DNA from 3 places in the Ectobacillus sp. JY-23 genome. Region 3 is predicted to be linked to each of the others. Evidence: riboswitches for the same ligand, from Rfam matches in the RefSeq annotation. Region 3 holds a riboswitch; each other region holds the start of a gene.
What was found. A riboswitch is a leader RNA that binds a small molecule or an ion and turns the genes downstream of it on or off. The one in region 3 is predicted to bind lysine.
Positions count from the first base shown of each region.

Region 1: another riboswitch for lysine. It lies ahead of MUG87_RS00880 (amino acid permease); the one in region 3 lies ahead of lysA (diaminopimelate decarboxylase).
Region 2: another riboswitch for lysine. It lies ahead of MUG87_RS18380 (dicarboxylate/amino acid:cation symporter); the one in region 3 lies ahead of lysA (diaminopimelate decarboxylase).

Region 1 covers NZ_CP095462.1:175,146-179,980, reverse strand. The annotation lists gene rluF (23S rRNA pseudouridine(2604) synthase RluF) at 1-571, shown strand, start outside; gene MUG87_RS00885 (DUF445 domain-containing protein) at 653-1,894, shown strand; gene MUG87_RS00880 (amino acid permease) at 1,933-3,336, opposite strand; lysine riboswitch at 3,449-3,626, opposite strand; gene MUG87_RS00875 (AAA family ATPase) at 3,868-4,821, shown strand; gene MUG87_RS00870 (DUF58 domain-containing protein) at 4,821-4,835, shown strand, end outside.
Region 2 covers NZ_CP095462.1:3,636,767-3,641,601, reverse strand. The annotation lists gene MUG87_RS18385 (threonine synthase) at 1-194, opposite strand, end outside; gene MUG87_RS18380 (dicarboxylate/amino acid:cation symporter) at 496-1,758, opposite strand; lysine riboswitch at 1,957-2,139, opposite strand; gene MUG87_RS18375 (phosphotransferase) at 2,241-3,038, opposite strand; gene MUG87_RS18370 (YhgE/Pip domain-containing protein) at 3,424-4,835, opposite strand, start outside.
Region 3 covers NZ_CP095462.1:709,057-713,891, reverse strand. The annotation lists gene MUG87_RS03710 (LTA synthase family protein) at 1-1,275, opposite strand, end outside; gene MUG87_RS03705 (DUF3888 domain-containing protein) at 1,505-1,858, shown strand; lysine riboswitch at 1,933-2,110, shown strand; gene lysA (diaminopimelate decarboxylase) at 2,487-3,803, shown strand; gene MUG87_RS03695 (lactoylglutathione lyase family protein) at 4,023-4,520, opposite strand; gene MUG87_RS03690 (glucose-1-dehydrogenase) at 4,625-4,835, opposite strand, start outside.

The sequences.
Region 1 (4,835 bases), 530 kb from region 3:
ATTAGATAACAAGCCGGTAAAAGCTAAACCAAAACATGTTTATATCGCTCTTAATAAGCCGATAGGTATCACCTGTACAACAGAGCGACATATCAAAGGAAATATTGTCGATTTTGTCAATCATCCAATGCGGATTTTCCCTATTGGTCGTCTCGATAAAGATTCTAATGGTTTAATTTTATTGACAAATGATGGTGATATTGTAAATAAAATATTACGAGCTGAGCATCATCATGAAAAAGAATATATCGTTCGCGTTAATAAACCTATCACCAATGAATTTTTAAAACGAATGAGTGCTGGTGTGGAAATTTTAGATACAAAAACACTGCCTTGTAAAATTATGAAGGAATCGGATCGTGTATTTCGTATTATCTTAACACAGGGGCTTAACAGACAAATTCGTCGTATGTGTCTTGCTCTCGGCTATCGTGTTGTCAGTTTACAGCGTGTACGTATTATGAACATTCACTTGCAAAATTTGCCGGTTGGCAAGTGGCGCGACTTAACAGAACAAGAGCTTACGCAGTTGTTTAAAAGCTTACAATATAAACAAAACGTGTCGAAATAGCAAATACATATACTAGAGGGCACCGTTGCGGCGGTGCTCTACTCGTTCTGAATGATAAAGTGAACAGGAGAGTGATGCAAGATGGCACCAAAATCCAAATACTTAGCAGGAACATCTTTAGCTGTAATGGGAGCGGGGTTTTTAAGTACTTTACCTCTAGATACGACAACAGGTGTTATTTTACACGGCGCTTTTGAAGCTGGACTGGTGGGGGGACTTGCTGATTGGTTCGCCGTCACCGCTTTATTTCGGCACCCACTTGGCATTCCGATTCCCCACACAGCATTGCTTCCTAAGAACAGACAGCGTGTAACAACAGGACTCATTCATATGCTTGAGCATGAATGGTTAACAAAAGAAAGCATTATGGAAAAGTTACAAAAAGCTGATATTATTTCTAAATTGCTCGCTTGGCTTGAAGCAAAGCTGCACACGAATGCAACCCGAACAGCAGTCATAACCATTGCACGCAAACTACTAGAGCATGTTCAACCAGAGATGCTCGCTCCTTACATTGAAAAAGAGTTGAAACAATATGTGCTGTCAGCTGATACGAAACGTATTGTAACCCTAATTATAGATCGGATTCTACAAGATCGTTACGATGAAAAAGCTTTGGACTATATCTTAATAAAAGCGAAACACTGGGCAGAAAAAGAAGAAACAAAAACTACACTGGGCAACGTTGCTTTAAAGGCCATTCAAAATATAGAATTGGATGGATTTTTACAATTCGCGCTTAAATCATTCATTAACGTAATTGACGCTGACAAATTGGGTGGATTTATACAGGAATTCATTATAGGTGGGATTCATAGCTTACAAAATGAAGAAAATGACAATCGCCGCTCTTTGTTGGAAAAACTGCAGAGTGAACTAGAAAAAGGCAAAAGTAATGAGGAGCTCATAAATAGCATCGATTCATGGAAAACAAGCATACTGGATTCATATAGTATGTCAAGCTTATTAACAGATTTGCTTACAAACATTAAACAAAGAGCACTCACCTTTGTACAAACAGATGCTTTTGTTGAAAGATATGCAATTCCATTGTTAGAAAAAATGGTTGCTTGGCTAAAGCAGCCATCATACAAGATCCATATAGAACATAGCCTACATAAGCAAATTGCTGGATTTATTGAGACAAATCATCATAAAATTGGAAAGTTAGTACAAGAGAACTTAGATAAATTAGACGATAACACACTTATTGCAATGATTGAAAATAACGTCGGAAAAGACTTGCAGTGGATTCGTGTTAATGGCGCGGTTTGTGGATTTATAATTGGTCTTTTGTTAGAAACAGGAAAAATATTCATATAAAAAGCAAGTAGCTCATAGCTACTTGCTTTTTAAACAAATTATTTTTGTTCATATAAAGGATGATGTTTCATTGTACCATAGAAGAAAATGCCACTTGCAAGCAAAATCATGCCGAATGCGAAGGTTTTTAAATCAGCTGTACCCGCTATGATTACCCATATTGAGTACAGCGTAGATAGGGTTGCAATGATAGCATCTAGCATACGCCCTTTTCCATCTTCATACGTTTCACCTGTAATTACCAATTTTAGTTGGAAAACAGAGGCAATAAAGTAAGGTACTAAATAAGAAAGTGTTGCGATATAAATAACAAAGTCAAACGCCGCTGAAATAGAATTAGATACTGTAGAAAAGATGAACAGTTGACCCAATAAGTTTGTTACAATCAGAGAGAAAGTCGGAATACCCTTTTTCCCTTCTTTTAAAAATGCAGGAATAAACAGGCCTTGCTTTGCTGCTTGATGCGGCACCTCTGCACTTAACATTACCCAACCAATCGTAGAACCAAATAAGCTGATGAGACCTACTGCAGCTAAAAGCTTACCCCCTACCGGTCCAAGCACCGTTTCAATTGCATCAATTAGTGGTTTTTCAGACGTAACCAAGACTTGTTGCTCAAGCATTCCCATTACAAGTGTACTAATACCAATATAAATGGCCAGTGCTATGAACAAACCAAGAATCGTTGCTCGCTTTACATCTACTTTCCTTTTCGCTCTCGATGCGAAGACTACAGCGGATTCAACACCGATAAATGCCCATAACGTAGCAACAGCCGCATTGTTAATTTGTCCAAAAAGACCAATTGTAGCGCCAGCTTCATCAGCACGCGGTGCTACAAATGGTAAAATATTTGCCTTTTGAAAAGCGAATAAGCCCACGATTATAAACAACATAAAGCCCGCAACTTTTGCTGCTGTTGCAACAAAGTTTAATTTCCCCGCTTGTTCAATACCTTTTAAAATTATAAAATGTGTGCACCAAAGCAACATCGTACATACCATAAATGTTAAAGCGTTGCCTACTTTTAACGTAAAGCTGCCAATTGTAAATAATTCAGCACGACTTGTTAAAATAGGAAAGAATGTTGATAAATAACCTGCAAATGTAGTAATGATAGCGATATTACCTGCTAAATTTCCAATCCAATATCCCCATGAAGCCATAAATCCAGACAAAATAGATGCTTGTGAGCCAGGTTTAAACAGCTCTTTTGCATAAATTTGCGGCCCGCCGCTCAATTCCGGCTTTCTTGTCCCCAAATTACCAAACACAAGCGCAGTCATCAACACACCAAAACCTGTTAATAACCATGCCCCTAACACCCCAGCAGGACTTGCTGCTTCAGATAAAGAACGCGGTAGCATAAAAATACCTGAACCAACCATATTTCCAACCACCAGGGCTGTTAAAATCCATAAACCTAATTTTCCTTTATTCATTGTTTCGCCTCCGATGTCCTCTTGCTCAAAATATAGAAAACTATCGTTTGTCATGGAATTAGGCATAAAAAAAACACACCTTCTGAAGGTGCGAACGCAATTTCCCCCAGACAAAAAGGATAGTTCATCATGATTTGTATCATGACAGTCCTGTTCCTATTCGGAAACAGTCCCAGCTACCGTAATCAGAGAATAACGGCGCTTCGGCGACACTTCCTTTCCACTGATTTCAACAAGTTCTCTGACTCTCCTTCAGTGTACTATTAAGCATCGCGACCTCTACCTCATCTTGAGCTGACGAGGAAGTAACTATTTTATTAGTATACTTATATTTGCATATAATATCGATATTTGTCAATAAAAAAATTATATTTTTAAAATCCACCTTTCAAAACCTATAGGATTCATACATTTCCGTTTCATATTTTTTATTTAAATGAATTTTCAGACAGGTAATATGGTGTACATTGTCGAATATGTGAATAATTAAACGATATTTATTATTTCATTGCATATGTAAGGAGGACTATCATGATTCAAGATTCATTGCATCCTATCGCGAAAAAAATTATAGAAAACATGGAACATGTAATTGTCGGAAAACGAAAAGAAATTGTACTCACTTTAACGGCTTTACTGGCTAGAGGACATGTTCTGCTAGAAGATGTGCCAGGTGTAGGAAAAACTATGTTGGTGCGTACGCTCGCAACATCGATTGCAGCTGATTTTAAAAGGATTCAGTTTACACCTGATTTACTCCCTTCTGATGTTACAGGGGTCTCTGTATATAATCCAAAGGAATTGCGTTTTGAATTCCACCCAGGTCCTATTATGGGTAATATTGTATTAGCTGATGAGATTAACCGTACCTCTCCTAAGACCCAATCTGCCTTGTTAGAAGGAATGGAGGAAGGAAATATAACAATTGATGGTATTACTAGACCGTTGCCTTATCCTTTTTTTGTGATGGCCACTCAAAATCCTATTGAGTATGAGGGGACTTACCCTTTGCCAGAGGCACAGCTTGATCGATTTATGCTGAAGTTTAAAATGGGATATCCAACACCGGAAGAAGAATTCTTAATTTTAAATGGAAGAAACGCCAAATCACTTTCTTCTCTTCCATCGGTTGTGACAGTAAAAGAATTACAAGAATTACAAAAACAAGTAGATGTAATTTATGTGGATAAAAATCTCAAGCATTATATTGTTAAAATCGTTCAACAAACCCGCTCTTACAATACGATTGAATTGGGGGCTAGTCCGCGTGGCTCTTTAGCTCTACTAAAGGTTGCACAGGCATACGCACTCATTCACGGAAGAGAGTATGTAGTACCTGACGATATTAAAATGTTGGCACCTTATGTATTGGCACATCGACTTATCTTAAAGCTGGAAGCAAAATTTGAGGGTATGACCGCGGAAAGTGTAATAGCAAAAATTGTGACGCGCACTCCCGTTCCTACAGGAGTTGTGCTTTCGTGATGAAACAAGCTAGT
Region 2 (4,835 bases), 970 kb from region 3:
AGCAATTCATGATATCTCCACAGACTTCCTTCTCTTCCTATTAAATCCTGCGGAGAGAGCTTATGCTTTAACGTTTCTAAGTCATATTGTACGAGTAGCGGAGAGCCGCACGCACACAGCTGTTGCTGGTGCGCCGTACTATATTCCGTATTGCATGTTGGGCAAAGCAAGTGTGATACATAGCTATATCTCATAGTCATTCCCCCTGTGATGAGCTGATGAAACAAAAAAGAGACGGCTTCACCTAGTTACACATAGGAAAAAGCCGCCTCCAGTTTTTCTGGTCAGCACGATTTTGTTATTTGTACGATTCCATTCTACAAAAACAACCCTTATATAATACGAAATTATAATTAAACATATAGGAAAAGTAAACATAATTGTCTGTATATGATAAAAGTCTACTGTTTTCCTAGCAGGCTCCGCTTAGTTTAAGCTGAAGACCAGGATAAAACAGGCTGTAGAGAAACCTTCTCCACAGCCTAAATGTGTATATTATGCCGCCTGACTACGTGTGACGGCTTTTTTAATCCAATCTTTTCCTTCCACAAAGCGGGTAACCAGCATGGCTGAGACTGTATTTCCTGTGCTGTTTAGCAGGGTTGCAGGCGCATCAATGATGGTCGAAATGACCGCGATAATCGGTAGCACTTCCGGAGAGAATCCGTAGATAGAGATAATCAGCATCTCACCGATCATGCCGCCCCCTGGAATGGCCCCCATCACAGCCCCTACTAAAAAGGCCACCGCAAGAATGCTGACGATGCTTGTAAAAGAAGTCATGTCTTTTCCAAATAAGCTGAACAAAAATACGATTTTTAAAATACCACCGATAACGGAACCGTCTTTATGTGTATTCGCACCCAATGGGATGACCGTTTCTGCGATATCCTGCGGCACGCCCATCTTTTTTGTCGCTGCCAGGTTGACCGGAATTGATGCGGCTGAAGAGCAAGTCGCAACTGCCGTAATAGAAGGAGCTGCGGCATGCTTCCAAAATAATTTCACGCCTTCTTTTCGACCAGCAATCCAGGCATACAAGGTAAAAAAGCCGAAGTAATATACAAGCGTAATCACAAGATACAGTAAAAATGCTCTACCGTAGCCCTGGAGAATTTGCGGCCCCAGCTCACCAACGACTGAAGCGAAATAACAGCCCAGTCCAATTGGCGCATAGTACATCACAATGTGGACAAACTTCATAGCTACCTCTTGCCCAGAAGCCAAAAAGCTCGCAATTGGACGGCCTTTTTCACCAGCCAGAGCCGTTGCAGTGCCAAACAATACAGAAAAAATAATGAGCTGTAAAATGTGAGATTTAGAAAACAGATCTGAAAAGTCAGAGACAGTAAACGTGAGAACAAGCTGGTTCATGAGCGAAACGTCCTCATCCCCTTGCTGTGTGCCAGCCATCAATTCCTTGATGCCGGAAACATCCGTATTATGAATAGGGTTGTAAATAGATGCCCCAAACATGCCAAGAACCGCAGCAACGATCGCTGTCGCAACAAATACAAGAGCGGTGCTCGACATAATTTTGCCAAGACGCTTCATTCCGTTCATGTTCGCAATGGCCGACGATACACTGAAAAATACAAGCGGCACGATAATCATAAACATGAGATTAAGGAATACATCTCCCAGCGGTTTAACGATAGATGCTTTCGGCCCAGCAATATAGCCGATAATTCCTCCAAGCAGGATTGCAAACAGCAAAATAAACGATGATTTGTAATTTTTAAATACATTGCTTATCATGGTAAAACCCCCTCCATTCTACTCTCTGAGAGCTCCGTTCCTGTTGTGTGCTTCATGCGCCATATGATGGCGCATGAACATGGAGATGCATTCGCAAAACATAAAAAAACGCGCGAAGTGATGTTCACGCGTTTTTGAAAACAATTATCATTTATATCATCCTAAAATAATAATAGCTCGTTTTTTAAGCATCAACATCTCTTTAACAGCTCCCCACAAATATATCTATTTGTGACAGTTCAGCACTTATTCAATACTGACCCAGTATAAGCGATAGCATGGATATCCTATACTTCGGCATACAATCCCTTTCACTTGCTTTCATCGATCCCATTCATCTCCAGCAAGCTACTCTTGATATGATGCACCTCTATCTTCAGAGAGTAAAATAATATTTATTTGTATACGATATTATAATCACGAATCTATTTTTACGTCAAGGAGAATAAATACGTCCCCAGCAGGCAAGTGCACCCGCTCGGTTACAGCCACTCTTTTCCATGCTTGCGAATGAATGCAATTTCTTCTTGATAGTGATCATAATGGCCTTCGTCAATCATTTTTTGAAATGCCTTATCGCCTTCACTGGCTTTCCTTTGCATGGTTTTGCATAAGGCTTCTACGCGCAGCAATACCATTTCTAAACACCCTTTTTCTATGCCCTTCATACCATAGGAATCAAAAAACAAGGCAACCCGCTTTTTAATTCGCTCGGCATCCTTTGCCGCGTCATAATATACAGCCTCGCCTGCTTCTGTATGATACAGCCGGCTTAAAGGAACGCAGGTGTAAAGGGCATAGACGATATCCCAAAGTCTTGGCCCCGGCGCAGCCATATCAAAATCAATAAACCCTACTGGTGTTTCATTCTGAAAAATAATGTTGTAGATGGCAAAATCATTATGACAGATCACTTCAAATGGCTGCGGCGTGTTATCAAGCGGCTGCCAATCTTCTTCTATTGGAAAATCGCGCACCGCATCATGATAGCGACGAAGCAGGCTGGCGATTTTTTGTAATGCCTTATCTGACCACATGTATGTTTTCAACGGGTAGTTGCCTGCTTCTCCTTTAATAAAGGATAAGACCTCTCTCCCTTTTTCATCAATCCCTAAAAATCTTGGCACACCATCTAGCCCTTTGCTTTCCAGGTGTTTGAGCAATGTGTGAATCCTAACACTATCAGGCTTCCATTCTCGCCGAACAGTATTTCCTGCGCGATAGACGCTTGAGACATTTCCCCCTGTTAGCTTTTCTTCGTTTTCGTACTGGCTGTTCATTACAATTCCCCCTAGTTAGGGACGCAATCATTGTGTATCGAGATGTATATTTGCCCATAAAAAAAACAGATATACAAAGGTATCTGCTTGGCAATGGGAATAGCATTGTCCACATCATGTGTCCCTTGAATGATTTTGAGATCGACAAACACACGTACCCTGATTTAAGGACTGCAATTGTCTCTATCTAGTTTCATCATCATTTCAAGTTAATCCACATATGTAGTATCGATTCCCCTCTCATTACATCTCTCATTTATAGGTTACCATAAACATCCAAATAAATAAAGGGAATTTTCAAAATCCGTAAGCCTCTTCCTTACTCTCATCCCCGCGGTGTCACTAAAGCAGCAAAAAAGACGATGCGGAGTGCATCGTCTTTTTCTTATTGCCGCGCTGGCTTATGCTGTAAATAGCTCGCAATCCATGCGATGGTAGCCGCACCTAACAGATAGCCAAGCAAGATGAATAGCTGTACGCGCAGCTGCGACCAATCTCCAAGCGTGATTACATCCTGCAGACCGCGCAGAGAATGTGCCATTGGCAGCATCTGCCCGATTTCCCGCAAGATCGGTGCGTTAAGCTCGCCCGGGAAGGTACCGCCGCTTGTTGATAGCTGCAGCACCAACAGCGTGACCGCCGCAAATTTTCCAACAAAGCCAAACAACGTAATCAGCATAAAAATAAATGTCATAAAGGTAAATGACACCGTGATGCTCGACAGGATAAACAGCGGCACGCTGGCCACCTTCATGTGAAATCCGAATAAGATAACGGCATCCACAATGAACGCCTGTATGAGGCCGATCGTGTATACAAGCCCTAACTTGTTAATTACATGTGTTGTACCGCTAACCTGCATATCCTGTCTCTTTCCAAGCGATAAAATGTTGGCTGACATAATGCCGCCCACATAAAAGGCCAACGATAAGAAATACGGCGCAATGCCTACGCCATAGTTTGGCACATGAGAGAGCTTTGTTTCTACAAGTCGCACTGGCTCTGCAAACATAGCAGAGCTTGCGTCATCGCTCCGAACAGCCGCTGTTTGCTGCGCGGCAGCATGCAGCTGATCAGATAGCTGCGCTGTACCGTCTGTTAAACGACCTAACCCACTTGTCAAGCTTGCGGTACCGTCAGACAGTGCCGCACCGCCGCTTGCTAGCTTGGTAATCCCCGTATGAAGGACTGTAAAACCGTTGCCCCACGCCTCTACACCACCTTGCAGCTGTGTGGCGCCGTCTGCCAACTGCTTAGCGCCTGCTGCTGCCTCGTTCAGCTTACCACCTAGCTGCGTTATGCCGCTTGCAAGGCGCGCTTGTTCCGCAGATACGTTACGGGCTCCCTGCGCCAGCTCTTTTTCGCTGCTTTGCAGTTGATCTGCACCTGAAGCCAGGCTAGCCGACATTGCTGCGATTTGCTGAAAAGCAGCTTCCTGACGCGCCTCCGGATGACTTGCCATATAGGCCTGCAGCTGCTTATCCATAGCCGCCGCGTCGCTTGCCAGCTGCGTTTGTTCTTGCAGCTGCTTCTCACTTCCTGCCGTCCAGGCCTGCGTGCGCTCAGCAAGCTCATTCATGCCGTTGCCGAGAGTCTGTGCACCGGCTGCCAGCTGCTCCGTTCCCGCTTCTAGCTGCTCCGTACCTGCTGTAACGCGTGCCGCCCCCTGTGTTAATTGCGGCTGCTTTTCAAGCAGTGTATCACTGCCCGCTTTCACGCCTTGAACGCCTGCGTCAAGCTTACCGATGCCCTCGGATAACCGCGCTGCACCTTCCTTAGCATCGTTCGTTCCGGCGC
Region 3 (4,835 bases):
TGAATTGTACTCGTCTATATAACGGTCTTCAGATTCTAAGATGAACGGAAAGTGGTTAGTAAGTGTTAAAAATTTTGTATAAAAAGGCTGTGGCAATTCTTTTAAATAGCGTATAGATTGCTCAAAAAAGTCTTTATCTTTCAAACCCCAACCGACGGAATTTTGCTGTGTTCCTGTAAAGTCAGTCAGATTAAAAAATCGATCGTAACCTAGTGCCGGATACATGATGTCGCGATTCCAAAACGTCTTATCATTAGAATGAAACACAGCGGAGTAATAACCGTAATCTTTTAACAGCTCCGGCGTTGCCATGTACTCATTGTTGGCATGAGTAAAAAAAACAGATCCTCTGTCGAGCGGATATAGGGAGTTTTCAATAATAAATTCCGCGTCTGATGTCTTTCCCTGTCCTGTTTGGTGATAAAAATGGTCAAAGTAGTAGCTTTCTTTAATAAAATCATTTAAAAAGGGAGTCACTTCTTTCCCATTGATCTTTTTGCCAATCACAAAGTTTTGTGTGGATTCCATTGAGATAACAATAACATTCTTTCCTTTGGCCGTACCAAATAATGATTCATCCACATGCTTATCTCGTGCACGAATATAGTTTTCAATCTCTACATAGCTATTTGTGCTTGCAAATGCGCGTTGTGCCGAAGATCTTGATTGAAGCGCAATATCATACAAGTGATAGTTGTAGAGTCCTAGATTTTTCACTACCATTTCACGATCGAATGAACGAGTAAACAGTGAAGGCTTGTAGAGCTCCGCTACGGAAACAGTAAGAACAAATATCGTAATCACACTGGCAAAATAAGATGTTTTTTCTCCCTTTGTTAGAGATTCCGTAGAAAAATAATTTGGGAAGATGCGAAGTAGCACAAATAAGAGAATGAGATCGCCAAACATTAAAAAAGTTTTATATGTTAGCAGTTCTCGTATACTTGTGCCTAGGTCGGCCATGTTATTTGTTTGAAATAAGACGGGCAACGTGACAAAATCATCGAAAAAGCCATAGAATATAGCGTTTCCAAATAGTACGAAAGAAAGCAAAGCGCTTATGCCCAATATAAAGCGATTGCGATGTTTGTTTTGAAACAAGGCAAGGCCGATAAAGAAGAGTAAAGAACTTACGGGGCTAAACAGCAAAATCAGTTCATCCCAATCGCTCTCAATTTTAATATCAAATGCCAATTTGTATACAATGTATGTTTTAATCCATAATAGAACAACTGCCAAAAGTGTGAATCTTAATTTTGGAAGTAGTCTGGTCATATGTAAACTCCCCCTGCATGGCCTGTTTCTGGACAAGCTGTTTGTATAGGATATTAAGCTTTGAAACAGGATATTCTTCTTTATTTAGTATAGTAGGAAATCTTCTTTATTGCATTATTTTTCTTTACATGGTCTGAGAAAAAATGGATATACGGAGTGAAAAGATAGTAAGGGGTTACAATAAAAGAGGAGGTTTTATGTGATGAAGCGATTAACAATTTTATTATGTATGTGTTTGTATAGTATACCGATACAAGCCAATGCTGATGCAATGCTTGAAGATGCATTCTTTTCAGTGTTGTTCCCAAAAATAAATGGGGCGCTTGAAAAGCGGTTTGGTGTGCTTAAAAAATATGATTGCCCGAAAATCGTCAGTATGAACAAAATGGTCAATGGTACATACTTATTTCGTGCAACGATAGATGTGATTGTATATGAGCAACAGCCTGGTCAAGAACCAAAACCACCGTTTCAAAAAGTAAGTATAAATTTTAATAACGAGGATGGAGAGTGGGAGGTTCAGACGATACAAGTAACACGTCTTCCTGACGCAACGAAGTTGACTTGTCGTAAGCCTGTCTAAAAAAGATTTGACAAACTGATTTTCTATCTGTTATTGTAAGAAGCATCATAAAACAAAATATAACCCTCATCTGATCTCGAAATAGAGGTTGCGACATTTAAGAGTAGTTTGTGTGAGATTTTGTGGAATCGAAGACCGCAGCATGAAAGGAAATGTCGCCGAAGTAAAATGGTTGCCTCAACAACATTTTGCTGGGACTGTATTGAACAAATGCAGGACTGTCACAAGCAATTGTGGAGAACTATGGAGATGTTGATGCGGTTTCTTGTAAAAATTATAAGAAACGCGTGTGAACATTGTTCCACGCGTTTTTTTTATTTTAGGCTGTGTTAAAGCCTAATGTTGGTAATGAGCACTTGTTGATGGGAGTGAAGGGGGGAGAGACTCTTGCTGGAAAAGCGAGTCAAAGGGAGACCACGCAAGCGCATAGCGCTGAGGAGGCTCCCTGACCGCCCGTGGAAAGCGAACCCCCGGAACGGAAATTAACAACGAACTTTAACAGAGCCTTATTTTACAAAAGAAAGAATGGTATAACTCTCGGGCATAATCAAATTTCAGTGCTTGATTCTTAGATCTGTAGAGTAGAACGAGTTGCTAGTGCTTTTCATACAAAAAGGGGGAACAACATATGTATTTACATGGAACAAGTAGAGTGAATGAAAAAGGACATTTAGAAATTGGCGGCTGTGACACAACAGAATTGGCAACAACGTATGGTACGCCTCTTTACATATATGATGAGGCGCTAATCCGTCAAAAATGCCGAGCATACAATGAAGCATTTCGCCAAAGTGGTTTTTCGTATCAAGTTGCATATGCGAGCAAAGCATTTTTATGTATGGAGATGTGTCGCTTGGCAGCAGAAGAAAACATGTCTCTTGACGTTGTGTCAGGTGGAGAATTATATACTGCCTTACAAGCCGGCTTTCCAGCAGAACGTATCCATTTCCATGGTAACAACAAAACAGAAGCAGAGCTTGTAATGGCACTTGAAGCAGGAATCGGTTGCTTTGTAGTAGATAACTTTTTTGAACTGGAAGTACTTCACGATTTAGCCAAAGAGCGTGCTCTCACGGTAAACATTTTATTGCGTGTAACACCGGGGGTTGAAGCTCATACACATGAATATATTACAACAGGTCAAGACGATTCTAAATTTGGGTTCGGCATTTCTAGCAACCAAGCTTTGCAAGCTATGAAAATTGCCTTACTGAAGCCTCATTATCATGTAATGGGTGTGCATTCTCATATTGGATCGCAAATCTTTGAAACCGAGGGGTTTGTAAGAGCGATTGAAGTGCTAAGCGCATTTTTGAATATCGTACGGGAGGAAACGGGACATACGATGCAAGTGTTGAATTTGGGCGGCGGATTTGGTATTCGTTACACAGAAGGTGATACGCCATTGCCAGTTGCGAGCTATATTCAAGAAGTAACGGATGCAGTTAGAGAACAGTGTACAGCACGCAATTATCCATTGCCTGAAATTTGGATTGAACCAGGGCGCAGTATTGTAGGGGACGCAGGAACAACATTATACACAGTCGGATCTATTAAAGAAGTACCAGGGATTCGAAAATATGTCGCTGTAGATGGTGGCATGACAGATAATATTCGCCCTGCTTTATACAATGCATCATATGAAGCTATGCTTGCCAACCGTGCCGACGAAGCGCCAACAGAAACGGTATCTATCGCCGGGAAATGCTGTGAAAGCGGCGATATGCTCATTTGGGACATTCAGCTCCCGACTGTTGCATCTTGGGATTTGTTAGCTGTATCTTGTACAGGAGCATACGGTTATTCTATGGCAAACAATTATAACCGTATTACACGGCCAGGTGTCGTATTTGTAAAAGATGGAAATGCTCAGGTTGTTGTAGAACGTGAATCGTTTGCCGATTTAATTAAAAATGACCGCGTTCGTACACGCGAATTTGTTTAATATATGGCTGTGTTAAAGCCTAATGTTGATCATTTGCACTTGTTGATTGGAGTGAAGGGGTGAAACTCCTGCGGGACAAGCGAGTCAAAGGGAGACCCGCAGGCGCATAGCGCTGAGGAGGCTCCCTGACCGCCCGCGGAAAGCGAATCCCGTAACGGAAATCAACAATGAACTTTAACAGAGTATAATAGAAGAAAGCTTGCGCAAATGCGCAGGCTTTTAGTATGCTCCGGAAGAGTATGTCATTTCGTAGCTATGTGTATAGATTTCAATTAAATTGCCAAATGGGTCTTCGCAATATACCATTTTAAAAGGCTTTTCACCTGGGTAATATTCACGAATTGGCATGCGCTGTTTGCCGCCATGTTCTACAATTTTTTGCGCTAACCCTTCAATATTGGGATCTTGCACGGCAAAATGGAAAATACCTGTTTTCCAGTACTCAAAATTATTTTCGGGCGTTTTATGGTTAGGAAATTCAAAAATCTCAACTCCTACTTTATCGACGGTTGATAGATGGGCAATTTTAAAGCTACCCCACCCAGCTCCAAATACATCGCTACACATGATGCCGATGGCACTGTCATCTTCTACAATCTCTGATGGCTCCATGATGACGTACCAGCCCAGTACTTCTGTATAAAAGTTTACTGCTTGTTCTACATCGGGAACTGAAATACCAATATGAGAAAATGAACGTGGATATACTGCATTCATCTAAATGACCTCCTGCTAATAAGTCTTGCTTTAGTATAAATAAAGAACATGTTAATTATAAGTGCGCACTTTTTTGTAACATAGTCCCCGTTTAGATACCTGAATTATCCTCGACCAGCTTGAAAGCTTGGATACTTGGTCATACCTCCATCGGAAAATAAAGTAATACCGGTTACATAACTAGCTTGTTCAGATGCTAAAAAAGCAGCGCAAGCAGCAATTTCTTCTGGTTTCCCAATATAGCCCATCGGAATAAGCTTCTCAACATCAGGATCTGAAAACTTTTCTGCGTTGATTGGTGTATCAATAGCCCCG